2 linked regions of the Haladaptatus sp. R4 genome follow. The protein of the gene in region 1 binds, or shares a complex with, the protein of each later gene. Links are inferred from orthologs where the notes say so. Each region holds a gene or a part of one and is shown on either strand. Other genes may lie near its edges.

The links.
Region 2: A4G99_RS08415 (region 1) and A4G99_RS06310 share a complex: the UniProt entries of both Methanocaldococcus jannaschii proteins name them as parts of the 30S ribosomal subunit. The link is inferred for Haladaptatus sp. R4 from one-to-one orthologs.

Annotation. Positions count from the first base shown.
Region 1 is NZ_LWHG01000011.1:930,386-933,479, reverse strand. What follows is about bases 94-2,863. They hold A4G99_RS08415 (30S ribosomal protein S8), read left to right. Parts: upstream 94-1,167; coding sequence 1,168-1,560; downstream 1,561-2,863. Other genes in these bases: A4G99_RS08400 (50S ribosomal protein L19e), read left to right, coding at 2,806-2,863; A4G99_RS08405 (50S ribosomal protein L32e), read left to right, coding at 2,103-2,813; A4G99_RS08410 (50S ribosomal protein L6), read left to right, coding at 1,563-2,099; A4G99_RS08420 (30S ribosomal protein S14), read left to right, coding at 989-1,165; A4G99_RS08425 (50S ribosomal protein L5), read left to right, coding at 474-992. In the rest of the region: more of A4G99_RS08430, read left to right, coding at 1-93; more of A4G99_RS08400, read left to right, coding at 2,864-3,094. UniProt on the Methanocaldococcus jannaschii protein: One of the primary rRNA binding proteins, it binds directly to 16S rRNA central domain where it helps coordinate assembly of the platform of the 30S subunit.
Region 2 is NZ_LWHG01000011.1:521,466-524,697, reverse strand. What follows is about bases 1-2,908. They hold A4G99_RS06310 (30S ribosomal protein S19e), read left to right. Parts: upstream 1-1,180; coding sequence 1,181-1,636; downstream 1,637-2,908. Other genes in these bases: truA (tRNA pseudouridine(38-40) synthase TruA), read left to right, coding at 2,840-2,908; A4G99_RS06305 (DNA-binding protein), read left to right, coding at 1,763-2,104; A4G99_RS06315 (lysylphosphatidylglycerol synthase transmembrane domain-containing protein), read left to right, coding at 94-1,122. Outside these bases: more of truA, read left to right, coding at 2,909-3,232. UniProt on the Methanocaldococcus jannaschii protein: May be involved in maturation of the 30S ribosomal subunit.

The sequences.
Region 1 (3,094 bases):
CAGCGACCCATCGGCATGTTCGACATCCTCGCGTTCCCAGAACGCGACGAATACTACCGCGTCTTCCCCGACGAGGGTGGTCGCCTCGCGCTGACCCCCATCGACGAGGATGCGGCGGACGGCCGACTGGCGAAAATCGAGGACAAGACGAACGTCCCCGGTGGCGAAACGCAACTCAATCTCCACGACGGCAGCAACCTCCGTGTCGAGTCCGATTCGGACTACAACACGAAGGACTCCATCGTCGTCGGGACGGAGGACAAGGAAATCCTTGCCCACTTCCCGTACGAGGAAGGTAGTCTCGTTACCGCCGTTAGCGGGCAGCACGCCGGCGAAATCGGCGAAGTCACCGACATCACGGTGACGCCCGGCAGCGGTTCGAACACCGTCGCCGTTTCCGGCGACGAGAACGAGTTCGAGACCGTCGAGGAGTACCTCGTCGTCATCGACGAGAACTTCACGGGTGATGACGAATGAGCGAAGCCGAATTCCACGAGATGCGAGAGCCGAAAGTGGAGAAAGTCGTCGTCCACATGGGCGTCGGTGAAGGTGGTCGCGAACTCGCCAACGCCGAGGACATCCTCGAAGACGTGACGGAACAACAGAGCGTCCGCACGCTGGCGAAGTCCACCCTGCCGGATTTCGGAATCCGTCAGGGAGACCCCATCGGTGCGAAGGTGACGCTCCGTGGCGAGGAAGCACACGACTTCCTCGAAACGGCGCTCCCGCTCGTGAGCCTCTCGTCGAAGCAGTTCGACGAGACCGGGAACTTCAGCTTCGGTATCAACGAGCACACCGAGTTCCCGAACCAGGAGTACGACCCGAACGTCGGAATCTACGGGCTTGACGTGACCGTCAACCTCGTTCGGCCGGGCTACCGCGTCGCAAAGCGCGACAAGGTCACCCGCCAGATTCCGTCGAACCACCGACTGACGGCCGAGGACGCGCTCGCGTTCCTCCAGGCCAACTTCGACGTTGAGGTGGATGAATGAGCGAAAGTGAAAACGATGCGACCGGCGAGCATTCGACCAAGCGCACTGGCCAAATGGAAACGTGCCAACGATGTGGTCGAAAGCAAGGTCTGGTCGGCAAGTACGACATCAATCTGTGTCGACAGTGCTTCCGTGAGATCGCACGCGACATGGGATTCAGGAAGTACCGATAACAATGGCAGGAAACGACCCCCTTAGCAACGCACTCTCCGGCGTGGACAACGCCGAAGGTGTCGGTCATCTGTCCCACACGGTACAGCCCGCTTCGAACGAGATCGGCAGCGTGCTCGAGGTCTTCTACGACCACGGGTACATCGACGGCTTCGACTTCGTCGATGACGGTAAAGCCGGTCGGTTCGAGGTCGAACTAAAAGGCGCTATCAACGAATGTGGCGCGGTCAAGCCCCGCTATTCGGTGGGCAAGGACGACTTCGAGAAGTGGGAGAAACGGTTCCTCCCCGCCCGTGACTACGGGGCACTCGTCGTCACGACCAGCCACGGCGTCATGAGCCACTACGAAGCCCGTGAGGAGGGCATCGGTGGCCAGGTCATCGCATACGTCTACTAACAATGCCACGAGTAGAAATCGAAATTCCGGACGAGGTGTCCGCCGACGTAGACCACCTCGACGTGACCATCGAAGGACCGGAGGGATCCGTCACGCGACGGCTCTGGTACCCGAACATCAGTGTCACGGTCGAGGACGACGCAGTGGTCATCGAGAGCGACGTCACCGACGCGAAAACGAACGCGACGGTGGGAACGTTCGAGAGCCACGTGCGAAACATGGTCCACGGCGTGAGCGAGGAGTGGGAGTACAAGATGGAAGTCTTCTACTCTCACTTCCCGATGCAGGTCCGTTCCGAGGGCGACGAAGTCGTCATCGAGAACTTCCTCGGAGAGAAAGCGCCACGACGAACGAACGTCCACGGGGACACCGTCGTCGAGGTCAGCGACGAGGAACTGAGCCTGCGCGGCCCAAGTATCGAAGACGTCGGTCAGACCGCCGCAGACATCGAACAACTCACCCGCGTGTCGGGCAAAGACACGCGCGTGTTCCAGGACGGCGTCTACATTACCGAGAAGCCGTCCACGGGAGGTGCCTGATAGATGGCAGACGAACCAGAACAGATCGAAGACATCAGCGGTGTTGGCGAGAGCAAGGCCGAATCGCTTCGTGAGGAAGGCTTCGAGTCCGTCGAGGACATCAAAGCCGCCGAGCAATCGGACCTCGCGGAAGTCGACGGAATCGGCAACGCACTCGCTGCCCGTATCAAGGCGGACGTCGGAAGCCTCGAAGTCGAAGAGGAGACCGAAGCCGAGATCGAAGAAGAGGAATCGGAGGCCGAGGAGGAAGAACCGGCCGAAGACGTCGAAACCGAACTGCAACCCCGCGGGCTGACCGAGAAGACGCCCGACCTCGAAGACGAGGAGGCACGACTGCTCAAGCAGCGAAAACGTGTCGGGACCCCGCAGTTCAATCGACAGGACTACCACAAGAAAAAGCGCACGCCCTCGTCGTGGCGCAAGCCGCGCGGAAACCTCAGCAAGCAGCGCCGGGGAATCAAGGGCAAGGGCGACATGGTCGAGGCGGGCTACCGCACGCCGAAAGCGGTTCGGGGCAAGCACCCGAGCGGCTTCGACGAGGTTCGCGTTCACAACGTCGATGATCTCGACGGCGTGGACGGCGACACCGAAGCGGTTCGCATCGCCTCGAAAGTCGGCGCTCGCAAACGCGAGCGTATCGAGGAAGTCGCCGAGGACGACGGCATTCGCGTGCTCAACCCGACCTACATCGAAGTGGAGGTAGACAATGAGTGACCTGAGTGCACAGAAGAAACTCGCATCGGACGTTCTCGACGTCGGTAAGAACCGCGTTTGGTTCGACCCCGACGCACAGGGTGCCATCGCTGACGCGATCACCCGTGAGGATATCCGCGAACTGGTCGACGACGGGTCGATTCAGTCGAAGGACGCAAAGACCAACTCCCGCGGTCGTGCCCGTGAGCGCAACGAGAAGCGCGCCTACGGACACCGAACCGGGCCCGGAACCCGCAAGGGGAAGAAGGGTGGTCGCAAGAACTCGAAAGAAGATTGGACGA
Region 2 (3,232 bases), 410 kb from region 1 along the record:
TTGCTCGCGGTGAGGGAAAAAGCCGAACGGTCTTCGTTGGCTTCAAGCCACCCCCGCGTTATTAGAAATGTGATGCGTCTCGACTTGGGTGACATGCGAACGATAATCGTCGGCTTCGTAGCCGCGATTGCCGTTCTGCTCGTCATCTTTTCACTCGCTGGTATCAACGAAATTATGACGTCGCTCACGATGGCCGACGGACGAATCGTCATCGCCGTCGCCGTCGTCGCCCTAGCGTGGCTTTTCTCGTGGTCTATGTCGCTCCGTACCGTCCTCGGCGTTCTCGGGATTCGTATCTCCGTGCTGCGCGCGTTTTCGCTCTACGCCGGTGCGACGTTCGCCAACAACGTCACCCCGTTCGGACAAGCGGGCGGCGAACCGTTCGCCGCGCTGCTCATCTCGCGGACGACGAACGCCGATTACGAGTCGAGTCTCGGCGCTATCGCCAGCGTGGACTCCATCAACTTCGTCCCGTCCATCTCTTTCGCGCTCGTCGGTGTGGCCTACTACGCGACAGTGCTCACGCTCGGGCACGCCCTCGTGATGGTCGGACTCACTATCGTCGCAGTCGCCATCGCCGTTCCCATCGTCGCAATCCTCGGATGGAGGAACCGTGACCAAGTCGAGATGAAAATCGCCGACATCGTCGTGAGGGTCGTCGGCGGCTTGGCCCGGTTCGTACCGCGGCTCACGCCGACGAGCAAAGCGGCGGTAGTTCACCGCCTCCGCGGGTTTTTCGACGCTATCGAACGCGTCGCGGGGAACCGTCGTGGCCTCGCGCTTTCGATATTTTTCTCGGCGTTCGGATGGTTTCTCTCGGCGGTGTCACTCTGGCTGTCGTTCTACGCGCTCGGATACACCGTCCCGTTCGCGGCCGTTCTGTTCGTAATCCCCCTCGGAAGTATGGCCAGTATCACCCCACTTCCCGGTGGTCTCGGCGGAGTCGACGCCGTGTTGGTCATCCTGCTCGTCCCCATCGCCGGGGTCTCGGCGACGACGGCGAGCGCGGCAGCGCTGATTCACCGTGGCGCGACGTACTTCCTTCCGGTCCTCATCGGCGGTTCCACGACGGCGATGTTGGAAGCCGACAACGCGAAGACCGGCAGCGTCAGAAGCGACTGACGGTGGGTCCCTACTCCGTAACGATGGCTTTAAACGCCGTCGCAAGGAAATCTGTCCTATGACGACGCTCTACGACGTTCCGGCGGATGCGCTTATCGACGCGCTCGCCGACGACCTCGAAGAACGATTCGACCGACCGGACTGGGCAGAATTCACGAAGACGGGTGCTCAGCGCGAACTGCCTCCGGAACAGGAGAACTTCTGGCACATCCGCGCCGGAAGCCTCCTTCGCAAGGTCGCCATGAACGGCCCCATCGGTGTCGAGCGACTTTCGACCGAATACGGCGGCAGCAAGGGCGGTTCGAACCGCTACGCCGTCGCTCCGAGCCACCGATCGGACGGCAGCAAGAAGGTCATCCGAACCATCCTCCAGCAACTCGAAGAGGAAGACCTCATCCAGTCCAACGAACACCGCGGCCGCGAAATCACGGCTGACGGTCGAAGCCTTCTCGACGACACCGCCGGTGAAGTCCTCTCCGACCTCGACCGACCGGAACTCGAACGCTACGCCTGAATACGTCCGTTTTTCCGTTTTTCACCTTCTTTCGACCAGTCGTGGGTATTCGACTCCACGTCACGGCGTCCGAGAGAGAACGTCCGTAATTGTTTTTGGTCGTGCGGGGTAAACAACCGATAAGAGATGAGTGGAAATCCCGACGACGAACGATTGGAAGAGCTTCGAAAGCAGAAAATGGAAGAGCTACAGGATCAGCAACAGCAAGAAGAAGCTCAACAGCAAGCACAGCAGCAGGCGAACGCCCAGAAACAGGCGTTGCTTCGACAGTACCTGACCGACGGCGCGCGAAAGCGGCTGAACTCGGTTCGCATGAGCAAACCGCAGTTCGCGGAACAGGTCGAACAACAGATACTGGCGATCGCACAGAGCGGCCGTATCAACGGAAAAATAGACGACGCGAAGATGAAGGAGTTGCTACGCGAACTGAAGCCCGATAAGACGAGCTTCAACATCAAGCGCCGCTGAGATGGAGCTCGGACTCCTCTACAGCGGCGGCAAGGATTCGACCCTTGCCGCACTCATACTGGACGATTTCTACGACATCACCCTCGTAACGGCTCACTTCGGCGTCACGGACGATTGGAAACACGCCCGTGACACCGCCGAAGCGACCGGTTTCGACTTCGAGTCGGTCGAACTCGACCGGGAGGTCGCGGCCGAAGCCGTCGAGCGGATGGTCGAAGACGGCTATCCGCGAAACGGCATCCAACACGTCCACCTTCACGCGTTGGAAGCCGTCGCGGCGATGGGGTTCGACGCGATTGCCGACGCACGCGCCGTGACGACCGCGTGCCGACCGTCTCGCGTGCACAAGCCCAAAGCCTCGAAGACCGCCACGGTATCGACTACATCGTTCCGCTCTCCGGATTCGGCCGGGGTGCCGTCGACCGTCTCGTCGCGGCGACGCTCGACGTGGAGTCCGGGCCGAGCGACGAGATTCGGAAGGCCGACTACGAGGCCGAGCTTCGAACGCTCCTCGCCGACGGACACGGGGACGAGACCATCGCCGACGTGTTCCCCGCCCACGAACAGACCTACGTTACGGGATTCACCGGGGAACGTTAACCCCGGATTTCGAATATACTCCGAGGATACTCGATTCGAACAACGGCCCTGTTTTCCGGTACGATTTCCCAGCGAACCTCCGCAGAGGCGGTAACAACCGACGAACTAAAGGCTCGGCTCGTGTACCGACTGTCGATGCGCGCCTTTCGAGTCGCCTACGACGGTAGCCCGTTTTACGGATTCCAGCGACAGCCGGACGTCCCGACCGTCGAGGATACCCTGTTCGATTCCCTGTGTGCCCTCGGCGTCGCGGACAACGTACCGGAGGGGTACGCCGCCGCCGGAAGAACCGACGCGGGCGTGTCCGCCCTCGCACAGACGGTCGCCTTCGAGTGCCCAGAGTGGCTCTCCCCGTCGGCGTTCAACAGCGAACTCCCGGGCGAGATTCGCGTCTGGGCCAGCACGGACGTCGATCCGGCGTTTCACGCGACTCACGACGCCTACTACCGGGAGTATGTCTATCATTCTCATGCGCCACGAGCCAACCTCGGGCTGGCAAAGGAGGCATCGAGACGGCTCTCGGGCGAA